Regions from separate parts of the Synechococcus sp. N19 genome, predicted to be linked through region 1. Evidence: predicted binding sites of a transcription regulator. Region 1 holds the regulator's gene; the other holds the start of a gene.
The links. Region 1 encodes NtcA, which controls nitrogen genes in cyanobacteria. Its sites were predicted from a motif close to GTANCNNNNGNTAC; they were not measured.
Positions count from the first base shown of each region.

Region 2: DXY02_RS07485 (DUF4278 domain-containing protein) is a predicted target of NtcA. The motif match lies at 1,855-1,868, and genes of this name have one in related genera.

Region 1 covers NZ_UCNR01000007.1:137,885-142,947, forward strand. The annotation lists gene DXY02_RS04015 (TatA/E family twin arginine-targeting protein translocase) at 1-87, shown strand, start outside; gene pth (aminoacyl-tRNA hydrolase) at 102-719, shown strand; gene DXY02_RS04025 (DUF3146 family protein) at 719-976, shown strand; gene DXY02_RS04030 (resolvase) at 954-1,400, opposite strand; gene DXY02_RS04035 (DUF3084 domain-containing protein) at 1,397-2,548, opposite strand; gene ntcA (global nitrogen regulator NtcA) at 2,576-3,292, opposite strand; gene rph (ribonuclease PH) at 3,351-4,094, opposite strand; gene DXY02_RS04050 (cob(I)yrinic acid a,c-diamide adenosyltransferase) at 4,240-4,839, shown strand; gene dcd (dCTP deaminase) at 4,839-5,063, shown strand, end outside.
Region 2 covers NZ_UCNR01000011.1:32,614-37,676, forward strand. The annotation lists gene ureC (urease subunit alpha) at 1-1,005, shown strand, start outside; gene DXY02_RS07480 (type 1 glutamine amidotransferase) at 1,002-1,760, shown strand; gene DXY02_RS07485 (DUF4278 domain-containing protein) at 1,952-2,119, shown strand; gene DXY02_RS07490 (hypothetical protein) at 2,200-2,418, shown strand; gene DXY02_RS07495 (DUF1028 domain-containing protein) at 2,503-3,177, opposite strand; gene DXY02_RS07500 (Zn-dependent hydrolase) at 3,174-4,376, opposite strand; gene asnB (asparagine synthase (glutamine-hydrolyzing)) at 4,558-5,063, opposite strand, start outside.

The sequences.
Region 1 (5,063 bases):
GAACGCGAGATCAACAAAGCAATGGCTGAACCGGAAGTTTCCAGTGAGGCTGCGAAGCCGGTTGAAGAACTTCCCCCCAGCGACTGAGTCGTTCCAGCGGTATGACCACTGATCTCAAGCTGGTGGTGGGTCTGGGAAATCCGGGTGCGAAATACGCCGGCACCCGTCACAACATCGGCTTCATGGCCCTCGAGCTTTTGGGTGAGCGCTCTGGGTTCAGTTTTCGTCAGCAAGCCAAGTTGCACGGTCTTGCAGCCGATACAGGGGTTGGCGAGCAGCGGCTGCGCTTGCTGATGCCTCAGACCTACATGAATGACAGCGGTCGTGCCATTCGTGCGGCTCTCGATTGGTTCGGCCTGGAGCCTCACCAATTGCTGGTGCTGGTGGACGACATGGATCTTCCGCTGGGTCGTTTGCGGTTGCGGGCCCAGGGCAGTGCCGGCGGGCACAACGGTTTGCGCAGCACCATTCAGCACCTCGGGACCCAGGCGTTCCCCAGGCTGCGGATCGGCATTGGTGCGCCGGCTGAGAACCCTGCCGAACGCCGCGCCCGAACGGTGTCCCATGTTCTTGGTCCGTTCAGCAAAGCGGAGCAACCCTGTGTCGGCGCTGTTCTCGATGCTGTTCTGGATGGGATTCAACGTCTTCAGCACCAGAGCTTTGAGCGCGCTGGAACCTGGATCAACGGCTTCCGCTATGACCTGGAGTCGGTCGACTGATGCCGGCACTTCCGGCGACAACGGCCCATTTGCGAGTGCTCCGCCAGTGCTTTCAAGCCAAGTGCGTGGAGGGTGAAGTCTCTGCTGGAGGCTTTGAGTGGCAGTTTTCCTGGGCCTTTGATTGCGGTGAACTGGTGGTGGAGCCTTCCCTGGGACGTGCCCTTATCGAGGATGCCCTGCGGCGGTTTCTGGTGCGTTCTGATTACAGGCTGGAACCGGGGGGTGATTACACCTTCATGGTCCGGGCCAGGTTCTGAGCGAGAACCTCGGAGCAGGCTCAGGCCATCTCAGGCGGCATTGCAGGTGCTCCTCAAGCATCACCAAAGCTGCAACAGCATCCAGATCCACCGGTGGAATGCGCAGTCCTGCCGGCAGCATCCGTCGCCAACCTCGAGCCGGCCATAGCGCCCAGTAACGCTGTCTCGCCCTCAGGGTTGTTCCCTGCTCCGGAACCACGGTGAGATGGCCCAGCCGTTCCAGTCGCTGGATCCAGGCTCGGCTTCCCGTGCCATCGCCGATCAGGATGCGATCGAGAGCTTGGTCTTGACTCCAGTGCTCCAACCAGGGTTCGACGGCCTCCGGGGCCAGCACATGCCCTTCGCGCACGAGGCCGAGCTGAAGATCGGCCAGCACAAGACCACATTTGCAGCGGCCTGGATCGAGGACGGCCACCCGTTTCATGGGGAGGCCTGAATGGAGACGACGACGGGATCGGCACTGTCGCTGACCCCTGCGGAAATCACGTCCAAGACCACGCTTTGGCTCGGTCCTTCCATCAGGGTCTGGGCCAGTTGGGAGAGGGCTGATCCATCGAATTGAAGGCCCTCGGTCAGGGACCCCCGCCGCTGCACCTCGGCATAGGCCGAGGCCAAGAGAAGGTTCAGCCGTGTGCGAATGCCCTCTGGAGTGCGTTCATTCGGTTGGAGTGTGGTGGTGGCCAGCACATCTCCGCGTTGGGTCACCGGCCGGTTCGGACGCACTTCTGGGAAGGCATACACCGCTGTTTCACCCCGCAGCACATTGGTGGCTGAGCGCAGCGAGATCACCCAGGTCTCCGGTTTGCGGATGATGCTTTGCAGGCGTTCCACATCGCTGCGCGGAACGCGGATTAACTGGCGTTCTGGTGCTTCGCCAGGTCGCACTTTCCCGTAGGCGTTGAGATTGGCCTCCTGCAACAGCCTGTCGACAGCCTGTTTGGCCTGGTCCGGAGCATCGAGTCGAACCGTTGCTCTTGCCAAGGTCTGTCCGCTGCTGATCACCACCGATCCACGCCGCAAGGCGACCAGATTGCGTTCCAGTTCTTTGAGTTCCTGCTCACCGGCACGGATGCGGCTGCGAACGCTGTTGAGTTCGGCTTCCGTGCGCTGGATGTCCGCATCGCGGGAGGCGATGTCCTGGCTGAGACGTTCACGTTCGGTTTCGAGTTGGGCCAGCTCCTTCTGAAGAGGAGCCAGTTCGAGGCGCAGGGTGTTGGCCCGTTGCTGTGATTGCTCGAGCTCAATGGCGATCCGTTTGGTTTCCGTTTGGGTCTTGTCCCGTTCCCGCTCGGCTGCCTTCAGCTGCTGACGGCTGTCTTGGAGTTTCTCCTGCAGGGCATCCAGTTCAAACAGGCCCACCCGCAACTGCCGGCTCACCAGAAGCATCAGGCCAAGTGAGAGTGCGCTGATCAGGCTGCCGGTCAACACCGTGATCAAAACGGCGGTGCGCCGTGGGCGCATGCTGAACAAACTCAGTCGCGCTTTGCCGACGCGGCTGCCCAAGCGGTCGCCCAGGGTCGACAGCACGCCCCCGAGCACCAACAGAACCAGAATCAGTGCCCAGCCGCTCATCGCTGCACAAGTCGGGCGATGGCAGGCCTAGCTGAAGCGTTTGGCCAGCGCGATCGGATCCAGAACGGTGATTTTCTTGCGGTCAATCTGAACCAGACCGGATTGACGCAAGTCTCCCAGCAGACGCGTGATTGTGACGCGTGTTGAGCCAATTGCTTCAGCGATGGCCTGATGGGACAGGCGCAGGTCGATGGTGATGCCCAGCTGATCTGCCACGCCGAAGTCCCTGCAAAGCACCAGCAGGAAGCTCACCAGTCGGGATGACATGTCCCGATGGGTGAGGGTTTCAATCATCGTCTCGGTCTGCAGAATCCGGCTGGAGAGACCCTGAAGCAAGCGCAGGCCAACGCTGGTGTCTGCTTCGATGGCGGCCTTCACGGAGGTCGCTGGTGCCGTCACCATTTCGACCCGGGTGAAGGCCACAGCGTGATAGAAGCGGTCGGACCGTTGGCCTGTCAGCAGTGACAGCACCCCGAAGAGGCTGTTCTCGCGGAGCAGGGCCACGGTGATCTCTTCTCCCGATTCGTAGACGCGGGACAGACGAACGGCCCCCCGGCGGATCAGGTACACCCGTTCTGCGGGATCTCCAGGGAAAAAGATGGTCTTGTTGCGATCCACCAGTTCACTGCTGGCGCCATCGAGATCCCGGATGATCTCCAGCAGAGAACGGTTGGCGGGCTCTGCGCTGGGAGCTGGAGCCACCATCTGCGGGGCGTATCGGCTGAAACCTCGGCTACTGGTCATGACAACCCCCTGGTGTGGCGAAGTTACGGAGCCGGCGGTGGCCGCCATGTAGCGGTTATTACGTAACGCTGCTGTGCTCGTTGAAGGCCTGGCGTTGCGCCTGCATCAGGGATGTCAATCCCGGCTCTGCTAAATCCAGCAGCTCATTGAGTTGGCTGCGACTGAAGGGCGCACCCTCCGCAGTTCCCTGGATTTCCAGCAGACGGCCATCGCCGGACTGCACAACGTTCAGGTCCACCTCGGCTCGGCTGTCTTCACTGTAGTCCAGATCCAGCAAGGCCTGGCCATCAACCAAGCCAACGGATACAGCCGCCACCTGATCGATCAGGGGCGATTGCTCCAGCACTCCCTGGTCCACCAGGGATCGGCAGGCTTGGTCCAGGGCGAGCCAAGCCCCGGTGATCGAGGCCGTCCGGGTGCCGGCGTCCGCTTGGATCACGTCGCAGTCGATCAGCAAGGTGCGCTCCCCTAGACGCTCCATGTCGATTACGGCGCGCAGGCTTCGGCCGATCAGCCGCTGAATTTCCTGGGTGCGACCCGAGAGTTTCATCAGCTCCCGTGATTGCCGCTGTGGGGTGGATCCGGGCAGCAACCGGTATTCGGCGCTGAGCCATCCCAATCCTTCTCCCTTGCGCCAGCGGGGAACCTTGTCCTCCAAGCAAACGCTGCAGAGAACAGCGGTTCGGCCGGTGTGAACCACAAGGGAGCTCAAGGCAAACCCCATGGGATTCCAGGTCACCGAGAACGGTCGCAACTGCTGCGGGCGACGGCTATCAGTGCGTTGTTCAGGGGATTGGCTCATCGGTGGTGTGCAGTTTGTCAAGCCTCGCAGGCGGTTGGTTCTCGCCCTGTCCAAACACCATGGGTGGTGTCAATCCCCTTGTGGAATGTGATCTCGCCGCTACATTCAAGGTCTTGCCGGGGTCGCCCGGACAGATGCTTCCGTGATGACCACAAGCCTCGCCGACCCCCAATCCTTCCAAAATTCCCTGGATCGGGATCAGCAGGCCTTGCAACGGGCGGGCCTGAGGCCCTTGCCTGCCGTCTCTGATCCGCCACCCCTACATCTGGTGGCTCCCGAAGGGCAGCTGCAAGTGCATACGGCGCCTTATCGAGGCAGTTTCGCCAGTGTTCTCAGCCAGGCCATGCGAGCTGCCGGCTTGGGCAGTCGTGTTCTGATCAGTCAGTTCCTCAAAGGGGGCGTGCAGCAGGGACCGGCCGGCCGGGTGCAGCTCTGCGGAGGCCTCGTCTGGCTGCGGCCGGAAGTGCCCCTCTGCCTTTCCTCGCCGGGGCATCCCGGTGGTGCGGAGGCGGTGGCTGAGGTTTGGTCCATCTGCCGTCAGCATCTGATCCAGGGAGATCTCGACCAGCTGGTGTTGGATGAACTCGGCCTTGCCGTGGCCTTCGGATACCTGGATGAAGCGGACGTGATTGCAGCCCTTGAGCAGCGGCCCGCTTCGATGGATGTGATCATCACTGGACCTGCAATCCCCGCCGGTGTGGTGGAGATGGCAGATCAAGTCACGGAGTTGCGCCGAGGTTTCTGATGCTCAAGTGCGATCGCTGGATCACTGAACAGGCCGGGCAGGGAATGATCGAGCCATTCCAGAGCGGTTTGGTCCGTCACCTTGAGCCGGAGCAGAAGCTGCGGCCAGTGCTGAGTTTTGGTTGCTCCTCCTACGGCTACGACCTACGCCTTTCTCCCCAGGAATTTCTGATCTTCCGGCATGTTCCAGGCACGGTAATGAACCCCAAGCGGTTCAACCCGGCC
Region 2 (5,063 bases), on a different contig from region 1:
TCTGTGGCCGATCGGATGGATGTGCAGGTGTGCATCCACACCGACACCTTGAACGAAGCCGGCTTCGTGGAAGACACGATCGCCGCCATCAAGGGACGCACCATCCACACCTTCCACACCGAAGGCGCCGGCGGCGGTCATGCCCCGGACATCATCAAGATCTGCGGCGAGGTCAACGTGCTGCCCAGCAGCACCAACCCCACCCGGCCCTACACCCGCAACACGCTCGAGGAGCACCTCGACATGCTGATGGTGTGCCACCACCTCGATCCGAAGATCCCCGAGGATGTGGCCTTCGCCGAATCGAGGATCCGGCGCGAAACGATCGCCGCCGAAGACATCCTTCACGACCTCGGCGCCTTCTCAATCATCGCCAGCGACTCGCAGGCCATGGGCCGCGTGGGCGAGGTGATCACCCGCACCTTCCAAACCGCCCACAAGATGAAGGTGCAGCGCGGAGCCCTGCCGGAAGACTCCGCTCGCAACGACAACCACCGCCTCAAGCGTTACATCGCCAAGGTGACGATCAACCCGGCGTTGGCCCACGGCATCAGCACCGAGGTGGGGTCGATCGAAACCGGCAAGCTCGCCGATCTGGTGCTTTGGAAGCCTGGCTTCTTCGGCATTCGCCCGGAACTGGTGGTGAAGGGCGGTTCGATCGTCTGGGCCCAGATGGGCGATGCCAACGCCTCGATTCCCACCCCAGGCCCGGTGCACGGCCGGCCGATGTTCGGCGCCTTCGGCAAAGCCCTCGCGCCCAGTTGTCTCACCTTCGTGAGCGAAGCGGCGATGGATGCCGACATCCAACGCCAGCTGGGGCTGGAGCGCACCTGCATGGCGGTGAAGGACACCCGCAGCGTGGGCAAGAGCGCCCTCAAGCTGAATTCAGCGCTGCCCAAGATGAGCGTGGACCCACAGACCTATGAGGTGTTCGCCGACGGTGAGCTGCTCACCTGTGAGCCCGCCGAGGTGCTGCCCCTCGCCCAGCGCTACCTGCTGCTTTGAGCCCCACGCTGCTGGTGGTCCAACACGTGGACCACGAAGACGCCGCACTGGTGGGAGAGCTGGCGCGGCAGCGGGGCCTGACACTCGAGATCCTGAGGCCCGACCGGGGCGACCCACTGCCGGACCCCAGGGCGTGTGCCAACAGCATCGCCCTTGTGCTCGGTGGCCCGATGAGCGTGAACGATCACGACCAACCAGGTATGGACTGGTTGCAGCAGGAACTGGACTGGTTGAGGGCCTGGCACCAGCAACGCCAACCGGTGCTGGGCATCTGCCTCGGGGCGCAGCTCTTGGCTGTGGCTGCAGGGGGCAGCGTTCAACCGCTGCAGGTGGGAGCACCACCGCAGCAACTGAAGGAACTGGGGCTCGGCGCGATCCACTGGGTCGCGAATCCCAGTGATGAGGCCCTGCTCAAAGGGCAACCCAGCAGCACTCTGGTGCTGCATTGGCATGGTGATCGCATCCACCTCCCGGCTGATGCAACCCTGCTGGGTTCTTCACTGCACTGCGCCGAACAGGTGTTTCGACTCGGAGCCCACGCCATTGGCCTGCAATGCCACCTCGAGATCGACGGCGATGCGCTGGAAAGCTGGATCGCCAACGACCACGACTACGTGGTGAACGCCCTTGGAGATGAAGGGCCCGATCGCCTGACGAAGGACTGGCGCAGGCTGGGCACCACGCTCCAGGAACAAGGCCGAAACTTCTTCAATGCTGTGCTCGATCAACTGATTGAGATCAGCCAGACCCACTAATTCCTACGCACAAAAATAAACAAAACCAAAAACTTTTCTGAAGAGGTATCAACCTGAACACCACTTCGGCATTTGCAAGAGCTTCAATATTTCTGTAGCAACAGCTACCGATCGTTCACTTCGCATCGCGCGAAGCGCAGTTCGCCTCAGGCCATGGAACGGGGACCTGAGCTTGCTTCGAGGACCATCCAATGACCACCCTTCTCTATCGCGGGCATCAGTACCAGCAAAACAACGCCACTCAGGGCAAGCCCGGGGTGCAGCTGGTTTACCGCCGCAACGTGTACCAAGCCCGCCAGATCAACAACCACCGCACTCCGGTGCAGCTCGTTTACCGCGGCGTGGGCTACACGCGCTAGGCCAACTTCTCAATCCGTAGCAACTCGAACATTCCACTTCCGAGGATTGAGGCGTAATAGATCCAGCTTCAGCTAAGACGTTGGATCTCATCGCCTCTCGCCTCGACCAAGGCCTCGTGCAAGTGAGTCCCTCCAGCGTGCATGGCGTGTTCTGGCTGCAGACCCACTTTCCGTCTCAGGAATGGGATGCCTTGCTGTCTGGACAAGCCGCCTTTGGCATGGATTGCATTGATGACCTGATCACCGACGCACGTCAGGCCGGCCTGAACGTGGAGTGGGAAGCATCCGTTCCTAGCTGAACACGCCTGAATTGAATCCCTAAAGAAGGCCTGCACACGGCTGTGTTGCAAGGCTTCTTTAATGGCGTGAACGACGCAGCAGGCTCAAGCCACCAAGCGGTTGAGCATCGGCAATTCCGAAAGTTCATCCCGCCACTCCTGGGCCCAGAGGGCCTGACTGCGCTCATACACCTCCATCAACTGCTCCACGGCGCGCTCGTGGAAATCAACGCGCAGATCCAACAGCGGAAAAGCCGCTTCACCGCTCACCTGCACCGCCGCTGACGTGCAGAAGGGAGAACGCTGGTCACCACCAGCCGCTTCCCCGGCCTGGAGAGCCATCATCAGACGGCGGCCCAGTTTCAAGCTGGGGTCGCTGGTGAGAAAGGCCTGCTCCATGGCTACCAACACGCCCTCATCCACCAAGCAATTGCCGGCAACAGACAGATCACGCTGATGGCGATGCCCTGCCCAAGGGCCGCAATCCTGCCCCGTCCAACTAGACGTACGACCGTCCAGATCGATCAGGTGAAACTGACGACGGTCACGGTGTTGATCATCCGCAAGAAGGCTGGCCAGAACGCTCTCGGCATCCGAACTCTGCTCCAGGCGCTCAAGACCACAAATCCCCAGATACGGATTTGTGTGGGCCTGGGTGGCGACAGCACCAACCCCGGCGCGGATGTGAGGCACGGTGGATCCAACGGCCAGATGACAGGTGGCCACAGCCACACCAAAGCGACCGTTGCTGGGATCACGGGCCAGGATCGAAAAAGTCACGGCAGCTGACGGTCGAGCCGCAGCAAGGTTTCCAGCAGCACCGCGGTGCCCGCCCAGCACTGCTCGTCACTGGTGAACTCTGCAGCGGAATGACTCAGGCCGCCCCGGCTGGGCACAAAAATCATGCCCATCGGCCAACGGCGGCCAACCTCCTGGGCATCGTGGCTGGCACGGCTGGGGAGATGGCTGTGGGACAAGCCGAGATCGGCTGCAGCCTCAGCGATCGTGGCCATCACCACAGCGTCAGCAGGGGTGGGATCAACGCTGAACTGGGGGTCAACCGCAATCGGGCAGCCGGTTTCAACACCGATGCGTTCCACCTGCTGCATCAACTCCTCAACCAACTGATCGAGAACGGTGGGATCCACATCCCTGAGGTCAACGGTCAGGGCGACGGCGCCAGGGACAACATTGGCGGCATTGGGCCAAACCTCTAGTCGACCCACCGTCGCCACTGGATCTCCGGGATGACGGGAGGCCATTGCCTCAACGGCAAGAACAAGGCGCGAGGCCGCCACGAGGGCGTCCTGTCGCAGCCCCATCGGTGTGGTGCCGGCGTGATTGGCCTGGCCCTTCACACTGATGCTGAACCGACGCTGACCAACCACACCCTCCACAACACCGATGGCATCGCCGCGTTGCTCCAGAACACCGCCCTGCTCAACATGCAACTCCAGGAAAGCGGCATAGGCCTCATCGGAGCGTCGAGCTGAGGCCAGGGAGCGCCAATGGCCGCCGATGCGCGCCAGGTTGTCCTGAATCGGCTGACCATTGCTGGTGGCATAACTCTCAGGGTCATCGGAGGCCGTGCCTGCCAAGCCCTTGCAGCCCACCATGGTCGACTCCTCGTCGGCAAAAGCAATCAATTCGATGCAGTGCCGCAGGCGCAGGCCCTGGTCTTGAAGAGCGCGGCAGGCTTCCAGACCGGCCAACACCCCCAGGGCCCCATCAAAACGTCCACCAGTGGGAACCGTGTCGAGGTGCGACCCGGTCACCAAGGCAGGGCGATGGGGATCGAGGCCCTCCAGGCGTCCGATCAAATTGCCAGCGGCATCAACACGCACCTGCATGCCGAGCTGCTTCATCCAGTGGGCCAGCAACTCACGGCCCTGCACATCCTCCGGCGAAAACCCACGCCGACAGACGCTGCCGTCAGGCTTGGCGCCAATGCTGGCCAGCTGCTCAATCGTTGCGACCAAACGATCACGGTTCGGACGTGCGACAACTTTGCTTGGCTCGATCCCGGTTGCAGGGGTGGTCGGAGAAGCCGAGATGAGCGCTGGCAATGCCGTGACCTTCAGTTCAAACGCACCAATACCTTCTCCCGAACTGGCTGATCAGCCTGTAGCTAGCGCAACGATTTAATCCTGACCAAAGAATTCAAACGGGCATCAGCACCCGCCAGCCCAGACGGTCCGCCTCCCGGCGGGCCAGGGCTGGCACGTCTTCTGCCACAAACATGCGGTGCAGCATCTGCACACCCAGCAGGTGATTGATCACCGCATCCATCTGCACACGCTCCGCGTCGGTGGTGGCCGGGTCCTCGTGACGGGCAAACAAGGCGCGCACACCGGCTTTGCTCAACAAACCAGCGGCATCGATCGCCTCATCACTGAGGTAGTCGTCGGCGAGCTGCTTCATTTGCTCCCACTTCTCAGGCTCGGTGTGGGCTGGCGGGGCCATGAAGGCGAACTTCTCACGCCGGTACAGCACCTCCGGCAACAGGCCTGCCATGGCTTCCCTCAGCACGTATTTCTCGGTTTTCCCCTTGATCCGCAATTCGGGCGGCACCTGCACCGCCACCGCAGCCAGATGGTGATCCAAGAAGGCGGGTCGTGCCTCCATGGAATTGGCCATGTCGACCCGATCGCCACCCCAGGTGAGGA